DNA from 2 places in the Mycobacterium sp. IDUB_39 genome. Region 2 is predicted to be linked to the other one. Evidence: riboswitches for the same ligand, from Rfam matches in the RefSeq annotation. Region 2 holds a riboswitch; the other holds the start of a gene.

Region 1 (5,153 bases), on a different contig from region 2:
CGCGCTGCAGGCGTGGCCGGACACCGAGTTCATCCAGGTGTACGGGCTCACCGAGGTGTCCGGCGTGATCAGCCTTCTCGGTGGCGACGACCACCGCTCCGGGGACGAGGACCGGATGGTCAGCGCGGGCAAGGTCATCTCCGGCGCGGAGGTTCGGGTTGTCGACCCCGACACTCTCGAGGATGTCGCCGATGGTGCCCAAGGCGAATTATGGTTCCGGACACCGCAGTTGATGAAGGGTTACCACGGTAAGCCGGAGGCGACCGCTGAGGCGATCACATCCGAGGGCTGGTTTCGCACCGGTGACATCGGCCGGGTCGATGCCGACGGCTTCATCTTCGTCGAGGACCGGCTCAAGGACATGATCATCACCGGTGGCGAGAACGTGTACTCCATCGAGGTGGAGCGCGTGCTGGCTGAGCATCCCGCCATCGTCGAGGTCGCGGTGATCGGTGTGCCCGACGACAAGTGGGGCGAGGCGGTGAAAGCCATTGTCGCACTTGAGGGTGAGGCGACCGATCAGGAGATCATCGGTTGGGCGCGCGAGCGACTGGCCGCCTACAAGTGCCCGAAGACCGTCGACATCGTCGATGCGCTGCCGCGCAACCCCACCGGAAAGATCCTCAAGAAGGACCTCCGCAAGCGGCACTGGGAGGGCCGCGACCGCGCCACCATCTGAATCACGTTGAGATAACGGGGATTCGGACCGACGCTGACCCTGCACCTCCGTCAGTGCCTGGCAGCTATTCATCAGCGTCATCCGGGTGACGCTGAAAATTCTTGATTGTTGCGGCGTGCCGGTCAGAGTCTTATTGAACTCTGCCTCGCGCCACTGGCCGCGGATGAGTAGCCGTGCTTCCAGACCCACGGGGCAGCGTCCTCGAGCGCACCCCGATGGGGCGCCGTGCCGATGTATCCGAGATCTCCGGTGCCGTTGTCTATCTGGCCTCGGACGATGCCTCCTTCACCACCGGAGCAGTCCTTGCTGTGGACGGCGGATACTTGGCGCGTTGAACACGGACGACGTCACTGCATCGCGGCTACCGCTTGCGCGTGGAGGCGACCTGCGCGATAGGACGATCTGACCAGCGGGCCCGACATCACGCCGAGGAAGCCGATCTCGCGCGCGGCCGACTCGAGCATCACGAATTCGTCGGGTGTGACCCACCGCTCCACCGGATGGTGGCGCACCGAGGGGCGCAGATACTGGGTGATGGTCATGAGTTGGCATCCCGCCCCGTGCAGGTCAGTCAAGGCTTGGATCACCTCCTCGGTGGTCTCACCCATGCCAAGGATCAGGTTGCTCTTGGTGACCAGGCCGAAGTCGCGGGCAGCGGTGATGACGTCGAGGCTGCGCTGGTAGCGGAAGGCAGGCCGTACCCGCCTGAAGATGCGTGGCACGGTTTCGACATTGTGTGCCAATACCTCCGGACGTGAATCGAAGACCTCTCCGAGCTGTTCGGGGATGGCGTTGAAGTCGGGGATCAGCAACTCGACACCGGTTCCGGGGTTGAGCCTCTTGATCTGTCGGACCGTCTCGGCGTACAGCCAAGAGCCGCCGTCGGGCAAGTCGTCGCGCGCAACTCCGGTGACGGTGGCGTAGCGCAAGCCCATGGTGGCCACCGACTCGGCAACGCGTCTGGGCTCGTCGAGGTCCAACGTCGTCGGCTTGCCGGTATCGATCTGGCAGAAGTCACACCGCCGGGTGCACTGGTCACCGCCGATCAGGAACGTCGCTTCGCGGTCCTCCCAGCACTCGAAAATGTTGGGGCAACCCGCTTCTTGGCACACGGTGTTGAGTTTGCGCTCCTTCACCTGGCTCATCAGCTCTTGGTACTGCGGGCCGGTGCGTGCCGTTACCTTCATCCACGGGGGCTTGCGTTCGACGGGTGTCTGGGCGTTGCGGACCTCCAGGCGCAGAAGTCGACGCCCTTCATTGTTGACCGACATGGTGCTCCTTGCGCGGAAGATGTGGTGGCGGACGTCGAATGGGCGCACGTCATCGGGATTGGAAGTCTCAGCGAGACAGTTGAATTGGGCGGGGCATCACACGGTTGCCAGAGGGGCCCTAGGAAGATCGCGCGTGTGCGGTCACGGCGACGACACCATGCAGGATGCCAAACGATCAACGTTCTTGGCAAGGTTGGGCGCAGCGTCGACGGTGTCTGAAGTTCGGTAGTGACAAACTATGGCGGGGTGTGTAGCGTCACGCACCACAACTGAATACGCCGTTGATGCGCAGCGGGAGAACCTCCTTCGGGAGGCGCCGTAGGAGCAATTTCCTCCCCAGGAATCTCTCAGGCCCCAGCACCGCCGCGCAGAGGCAACTCTGGAGAACAGCACCGGTCTCACGGCCGGTACTTACCGAAGGTGTAGAGCCCGCCGAGACGGCGCGCGCAGACTCTCAGGTTTCAGGACAGAGCGGGGAGGTGTCCTTTTAGCGATGTCCGGTGCGGTCCGGGCACTGTCGAAACCGGAGCCACCTCGTGTCAGCCAGTTCTCGCCACACGGCGCAAATAACCGCCTCATCAGGCGATTTCCCCTCCCGGCACATCGGTCCGTCCGCGTCGGCGACGCACTACATGCTCGACACGCTGGGCTACCCGTCCCTCGATGAGCTGATCGACGCCGCCGTACCTCAGCAGATCCGAAACCGCGAGGTCATGCACCTCCCCGCGGCGCGATCAGAACAGCAGGTCCTGGAGGATCTGCGCGCACTGGCCGAGCAGAACCGCTCCCGCGTGCAGATGATCGGGCTGGGCTATCACGACACCATCACCCCGGCAGTTCTTCGACGCAACATGCTGGAATCGCCGGCCTGGTACACCGCCTACACCCCGTACCAGCCGGAGATCTCGCAGGGCCGCCTCGAGGCACTGTTGACGTTTCAGCAGGTCATCGAGGATTTGACGGCACTGCCGCTGGCGGGAGCATCGCTGCTCGACGAGGCGACCGCCGTGGTGGAGGCGATCCTGCTCATGCGTCGCGCCAACAAGGCCAAATCCAACGTGGCCCGGGTCGTCGTCGACGCCGAATGCCTGCCCCAGACGTTGGCCGTGGTCCGTGGCCGAGCCGCCGCCGTCGGCATCGATGTCCACGTCGCCGACCTCGGCGACGGCCTACCCGATGGGGACCTGTTCGGCCTCGTGCTGCAGGCTCCTGGTGCCAGCGGGGTGGTCCGAGACCTCGAGCCGCTGATCACCGCTGCTCACCAGCGTGGCGCGCTGACGGCCGTCGCCGCCGATCTGCTGTCGCTGACCCTGCTGGTCCCGCCCGGCGAACAGGGCGCCGATATCGCGGTGGGCTCAGCGCAGCGCTTCGGTGTGCCGCTGTTCTTCGGTGGACCGCACGCGGGTTACATGGCGGTGCGCGACGGTCTTGAGCGGATGCTGCCAGGACGGCTGGTGGGTGTCTCGATCGACGCCGACGGAGCCCCGGCCTACCGGCTCACTCTGCAGACTCGCGAACAGCACATCCGACGTGACAAGGCGACCAGCAACATCTGCACCGCGCAGGCCCTGCTGGCCAACGTGGCGGCGATGTACGCGGTCTACCACGGCCCAGAAGGGTTGCGCGCCATTGCTGAACGGGTGCACCACCATGCTAGGTCGATCGCGACGAGCCTGCATGCTGCGGGACATGACATCGTGCACGACGCGTTCTTCGATACCGTCCTGGTTCGCGTGGCCGGCCAGGCACGTGACATCGTCGAACGTGCCGAACTCGCCGGTATCAACCTGCGTTTGGTCGATGCGAACCACGTCGCGATCGCCTGCGACGAGTGCACCACCGATCAGGTCGTGGCCAAGGTCAACGCCGTGTTCGGTGGCCGCGAGCCGCTCGCCCCGGAGTGGCAGCTGCCGAGCGCCGCGCTTCGCACCACGGCCTACCTGCAGCACAACGTGTTTCACGCACACCGCTCCGAAACCGCCATGATGCGCTTCCTGAGGAAGCTGTCGGACAAGGACCTCGCGCTGGATCGGACGATGATCCCGCTGGGCTCGTGCACGATGAAACTCAACTCCGCCGTCGAGATGGAGCCGATCAGCTGGCCGGGCTTCGCCGGTGTTCACCCGCATGCACCTCGGGATCAGACGCTGGGCTACCAGAAGCTGATCGCCGACCTGCAGACCTGGCTTTCCGAGATCACCGGATACGACAACGTGTCGTTGCAGCCGAATGCCGGTTCGCAAGGCGAACTCGCCGGGCTGCTGGCGATCAAGGCCTACCACGACAGCCGTGGTGAATTCGACAGGGACGTGTGCCTCATCCCGCAGTCGGCGCATGGCACCAACGCCGCCTCGGCGGTCCTGGCCGGAATGCGGGTCGCCGTGGTGGCCACCGCCGCCAACGGCAACATCGACTCGGACGACCTGCAGGCCAAACTTGCCGCTAGCGAGGGCCGCGTCGCGGCGATCATGCTGACCTACCCGTCGACGCACGGAGTCTACGAAGAGGACGTCCGCACCGTCTGTGATCTCGTCCACCGGGCCGGCGGGCAGGTCTATGTCGACGGGGCCAACCTCAACGCCCTGGTGGGTCTGGCCAAGCCGGGTCAGTTCGGCGGCGATGTGTCACATCTGAACCTGCACAAGACGTTCTGCATACCCCACGGCGGCGGTGGACCAGGCGTGGGCCCGGTTGCCGTGCGCGCGCACCTGGCCCCATTCCTGCCTGGAGACCCGCTGGGCGACGGCACTGCGGGGAGTCCGATCTCGGCGGCGAACCACGGCTCGGCGGGCATTCTGCCCATCACATGGGCCTACATCGCGCTCATGGGCGCGGGCGGTTTGACCGACGCGACGAAGATGGCGGTGCTGACCGCCAACTACGTTGCCGCGCGGCTCAATCCACACTTCCCGGTGCTCTACACGGGGCCCACCGGTCTGGTGGCGCACGAGTGCATCCTGGATCTGCGCGCACTGACCAAGCAGACCGGCGTCACCGCCGAGGACGTAGCGAAGCGGCTGATCGACTACGGGTTCCACGCCCCGACGCTCTCCTTCCCGGTGAACGGGACGCTCATGGTCGAACCCACCGAGTCCGAGGATCTCGGCGAGCTCGATCGGTTCATCGACGCCATGATCTCGATCCGCGGCGAGATCGACAGCGTCGGGGATGGCGTGTGGCCACTGGAACGCAGCCCCCTGCGG
Region 2 (5,153 bases):
GTCGCATCCGGCGGTGGCGCGGTGTCCTTCACCACGCTGCGGTTGATCTACAACGAGGCCGTGGCGAATTATCGTGACGGCCAGGCGAACTCGGTCCTGGTCATCACCACCGGCCCCCACACCGACCAGTCACTTGATGGTGCCGGGCTGCAGGAGTTCATCCGCCAGACCTTCCAGCCGGGCAAGCCGGTCGCCGTCAACGTCATTGACTTCGGCACCGACCCGGACCGGGCGACCTGGGAAGCGGTGTCCCAGATCAGTGGCGGCACCTACCAGAACCTGAACAGCGCCGCGGGACCCGAACTGACCGCAGCGCTGTCCAGCGTGCTGCCCTGACCGAGCTGCAAGGACGTTGAGATAGCGCTGGCGGCGACGACTACTCGAATTTAGGCAACGCCAGCGCTATCTCAACGCAAGGGAATGGCGGACTAGGTCAGGCGAACGCCTCGACCGGAGGACACGAGCACACCAGATTCCGATCGCCGTACGCGCTGTCGATGCGGCGCACCGGCGGCCAGACCTTGGGCCGGAACCCCTTGCCCAGCGGATACGCTGCCTGCTCCCTGGTGTAGGGATGGTCCCAGTTCTCGACCAGCAGGCTCTCGGCGGTGTGCGGCGCCCCGCGCAGCGGATTGTCCTCGACCGGCCACGCACCCGATCCGACCTGATCGATCTCGGCCCGGATGGCGATCATCGCGTCGCAGAAGGCGTTCACCTCGGCGAGGCTCTCGCTCTCGGTCGGTTCCACCATCAATGTGCCCGCCACCGGGAAGCTCATGGTCGGAGCGTGAAAACCGTAGTCCGCCAGCCGCTTGGCCACATCATCGACGGTGACGCCGGTGCTCTTGGTGATCTGGCGCAGGTCCAGGATGCACTCGTGGGCGACCATGCCGTTCTCGCCGGTGTAGAGCACGGGGTAGTACTCGTCGAGGCGTCGGGCGACGTAGTTCGCCGATGCAATCGCGGTCAGCGTCGCCGCACGCAGCCCCGGTGCACCCATCATCCTGATGTAGGCCCAGGTGATCGGCAGGATCGATGCTGACCCGTACGGGGCGGCCGACACTGTGTAGGTGTCGGTGAGCTCGTCGGCGAGCGGATGGCCCGGCAGGTACGGGATCAGGTGCGAGCGGACCGCGACGGGCCCGACGCCGGGACCGCCGCCACCGTGCGGGATGCAGAACGTCTTGTGCAGGTTCAGGTGGCTGACATCGCCGCCGAACTTACCGGGCCGTGCCAGGCCCACCAGCGCGTTGAGATTGGCGCCGTCGACGTACACCTGGCCGCCGACGTCGTGCACCGCGGCGCAGATCTCGGCGACATCGTGCTCGTACACACCGTGCGTCGACGGGTAGGTGATCATCAGTGCCGCAACCGTATCGGCGTGCTCGGCGATCTTGACCCGCAGATCGTCGAGGTCGACGTCACCATTGTCGCGGCACGCGATGACCACGACACGCATTCCCGCCAGAGCCGCCGACGCCGCATTGGTGCCGTGCGCGCTGGACGGGATCAGGCAGATGTCGCGACGGTCATCGCCGCGGCTCTGGTGATAGGCGCGAATCGCCAGAAGTCCCGCGTACTCCCCCTGCGACCCGGCGTTGGGTTGCAGTGAGACCGCGTCGTACCCGGTGAGCTGGGTCAGCCAGGTCTCCAGGTCCGCGATCAGCGTGCGCAGGCCCGGTGTGTCGGACGCGGGTGCGAACGGATGCTGGCGGGCGAACTCCGGCCAGGTGATCGGCTCCATCTCGGCGGCCGCATTGAGCTTCATCGTGCACGAGCCCAGCGGGATCATGCTGCGGTCCAGCGCGATGTCCTTATCCGACAGCGCACGCAGGTAGCGCATCATCTCGGTCTCGGTGCGGTACCGCGAGAACGCCGGGTGCTGCAGGAAGGTCGATGTGCGGGTGTGGATCTCGGGACCCGCCCAGTGGTGCCCGCCGCGGGTGCCGCCGAACGCCTCGAGAACCTGCTCGACATGCTCGGCGGACGTCGCCTCGTCACACGACACCGAGATGTGGTCGGCGTCCACCAGCCACACGTTGATGCCACGGTCCTTGGCCTGTGCACGAATCTCCTCGGCCCGCCCGGGCACGTGGGCCAGCACGGTGTCGAAGAATGTGTCGTGCACCACCGTCACCCCGGCGGACAGCAGGCCCGCGGCCACCGCGAGCGCATGACCGTGCACCTTGTGCGCGATCGAGGTGAGGCCGTCGGCGCCGTGGTAACTGGCGTACATCGCCGCAGTCACCGCGAGAAGCACCTGCGCGGTACAGATATTGCTGGTCGCCTTGTCGCGACGAATGTGCTGCTCGCGGGTCTGCAGCGCGAGGCGGTACGCCGGGGATCCGTCGGCGTCGACCGACACGCCGACCAGGCGGCCGGGCAGCTGGCGGGCGTGCTTGGTGTGCACGGCGAGATAACCGGCGTGGGGTCCACCGAAACCCATTGGCACACCGAAGCGTTGAGTGGTACCGAAGGCCACGTCCGCGCCGATGTCCCCCGGCGGCGTGACCAGCGTCAGCGCGAGCAGGTCGGCGCCCACGGCCACCAGCGCGCCGCGGTCGTGAGCGGACGCGATCAGATCGCTCCAGTCGTTGACGGTGCCGCTCGCACCGGGAAGCGAGACGATGACACCGAAGAAGTCGCCCTCGGGCAGCCCGTTGCGCAGGTCGGCGGTGACGATCTCAATGCCGAGCGGCTCGGCACGAGTCGCCAGGATTGCGGCGGTCTGGCGGTAGATGTCCGCATCGACGGCGAGACGGTTGGCGGAACCCTTCACCGCGCGGTGCATCAATGTCATGGCCTCGGCGGCGGCGGTGCCCTCGTCGAGCATCGACGCGTTCGCCACTTCGAGCCCGGTCAGATCCTCGACCATGGTCTGGAAGTTGAGCAGCGCCTCCAGTCGGCCTTGGCTGATCTCCGGCTGGTACGGGGTGTATGCGGTGTACCAGGCCGGGTTCTCGAGGATGTTGCGGCGCAGCACCGGCGGCGTGAGGGTGTCGAAGTAACCCTGTCCGATCATCGACACCGCGACGGTGTTGGCGTCGGCCATGGCGCGCAGATCGGCCAGGGCGTGCTCCTCGGTGGCCGGCGGTGGCAGCTGATCGAGACCGGGTGCCAGACCGTCGGCGGTCAGCGCGTCGAGAATTCCCGCGGGCAGGGCCTTCTCGGCGAGGCTGGCAAGCGAATCGACGCCGATGACCTGGAGCATCGTCGCCACGGCATCCGAATCCGGTCCGATATGACGGTCGGCGAAGCGGGGCTGGTGATGATCGGCCGAGAAATGGGGATGACTACCGGACACGTGGACCTCTCGGGTTCGAAAACGCTCGACTCGTTGCGGTCCTCCCCCTCTGTCGTCGACCCGTACCGGGCGCCTGAGAGATTCGGCTACCCCCGGGGCGATGCGCGGAGATGGCCTTTCCCCATGGGCGGGCAGGATGACCTGCCACTTTCCAGAGGCATCGGGGCCCGGCGCGGTCCTGGGTGCCTGAGAGGTTGACGGAGAGGTGTTGCTCCTTCGGCGTCCGTGACTGGCCGTCACGAAGCTCTCCCGCGCGAGGGCGATGCGCTGCTGATTCTACCGGCAGCTGCAGGGTTGGTGAGACGTCAGCCGATCTTGCGGTCGCGACTCTTGCGACGCGATGCCAGCTCGTCCTCGGGTGCGGCGATCGACTCGCCGCCGTCAGCGCGCTCACCTGGGAAATCGGCGATCGCACCGGTCAGCTCGCGCATGGCGCCCGACACCGCGATACCGAACACACCCTGGCCGCCCTGGAGGAGGTCGACGACCTCTTCGGCGGACGTGCACTCATAGACGGTGGTGCCGTCGGAGAACAGGGTGATGTTGGCCAGATCCTGCACACCGCGCTGGCGCAGGTGATCGACGGCCACCCGGATGTTGTGCAGTGAGATGCCGGTGTCCAGCAGTCTTTTGACGATCTTGAGGACCAGGATGTCCTTGAACGAGTACAGCCGCTGGCTGCCCGAGCCTGCCGCGCTGCGGATCGACGGCACGACCAGTGAGGTACGCGCCCAGTAGTCGAGCTGGCGGTACGTGATCCCCGCGATCTGGCAGGCGCTCGGACCGCGGTAACCGACGAGTTCGTCGGGTACCGAGTCATCGGGGAACAGTCGACCCTGAACTGGCTCGGCGGCTACGGTCGGCCCAGGCTGGACGGACGTACCCCCCGACGACAGATCTAACTGCTCCTGACGTGGCGTGTCGCCCACTGTCCATCCTCTCGCCGAATCGAACTCGCTTCGTGCGTCACAGTCGAGACCACGGTCAGCGCGTTTGCTCCAAGCTCGAACTTGTCGAGCATACGCTCCCGGCAAGGCCCATGACCGCCTGAAGTTAGATCAAATTATGGCTGTCCAAATCGCGGTTACCGCAAACCTCGCGGCGTGTCGACATTCGTGAGATGGATCCGTGACCAACCGGCTACCTGCGCTCAAGTCGCCTTGAAGTCATCGGGCGACACGCTGTCGAGGAACTCCTTGAACTTCTCGACCTCGTCCTCGCGCACCGCGCCGGTGCCCTCCTCGTCGCCCTCGTCCGGGATCAACAGACCCGCCTCGGCGAGCACTGCCTCCTCGACATAGATCGGCACGCCGACGCGCAGGGCGATTGCCACCGAGTCCGACGGCCTGGCCGACACCGTGATGTCCCGGTCGAAGATCAGGTCGGCGTAGAAGGTGCCCTCCTGCAACGCGACGATCCGGACTTCCTTGAGTGAATGGCCAAGGGCGGCAATCAGATCTCGGATCAAGTCGTGGGTCAGCGGGCGAGCCGGCTCAACGCCCTGCTGCTCCAGCGCGATCGCAGTGGCCTCCGTCTGCCCTATCCAGATGGGCAGATAACGATCGCCATTGGACTCGCGCAGCAGCAAGACCGGCTGGTTCTGCGGCTGCTCGATGCGTATGCCGACCACACGAACCTCACCCATCTGTGTACGCCCTCCGCACCGTCAAATCCGTCGAGCCGAGTCTAGTCCTCAGCGATCCAGAACGTCGCGCACCGCGGACTTGATCAACGACGTGTGCAATGTGATCGCCAGCGCCGCCACCTCACGGGCCAGGTCGTCCGCCCGATCGCGTGCGCCGGCCTTTCGGGTCTTGTCCACGGGTCCCGCGATCTGGGCGATCAGGTC

Evidence for each region. A riboswitch is a leader RNA that binds a small molecule or an ion and turns the genes downstream of it on or off. The one in region 2 is predicted to bind glycine.
Region 1: linked by a shared signal. The riboswitch ahead of gcvP (aminomethyl-transferring glycine dehydrogenase) and the one ahead of gcvP (aminomethyl-transferring glycine dehydrogenase) in region 2 are both predicted to bind glycine.

What each region holds. Positions count from the first base shown of each region.
Region 1 covers NZ_JBVAXF010000001.1:511,576-516,728, reverse strand. Annotated here, with positions in the region: gene ACZY0X_RS02420 (long-chain-fatty-acid--CoA ligase) at 1-679, shown strand, start outside; gene ACZY0X_RS02415 (SDR family oxidoreductase) at 853-1,014, shown strand; gene lipA (lipoyl synthase) at 1,027-1,950, opposite strand; glycine riboswitch at 2,233-2,323, shown strand; gene gcvP (aminomethyl-transferring glycine dehydrogenase) at 2,583-5,153, shown strand, end outside.
Region 2 covers NZ_JBVAXF010000003.1:124,426-129,578, reverse strand. Annotated here, with positions in the region: gene ACZY0X_RS12535 (substrate-binding domain-containing protein) at 1-336, shown strand, start outside; gene gcvP (aminomethyl-transferring glycine dehydrogenase) at 434-3,304, opposite strand; glycine riboswitch at 3,344-3,467, opposite strand; glycine riboswitch at 3,468-3,566, opposite strand; gene ACZY0X_RS12525 (MerR family transcriptional regulator) at 3,610-4,233, opposite strand; gene ACZY0X_RS12520 (bifunctional nuclease family protein) at 4,455-4,949, opposite strand; gene ftsR (transcriptional regulator FtsR) at 4,998-5,153, opposite strand, start outside.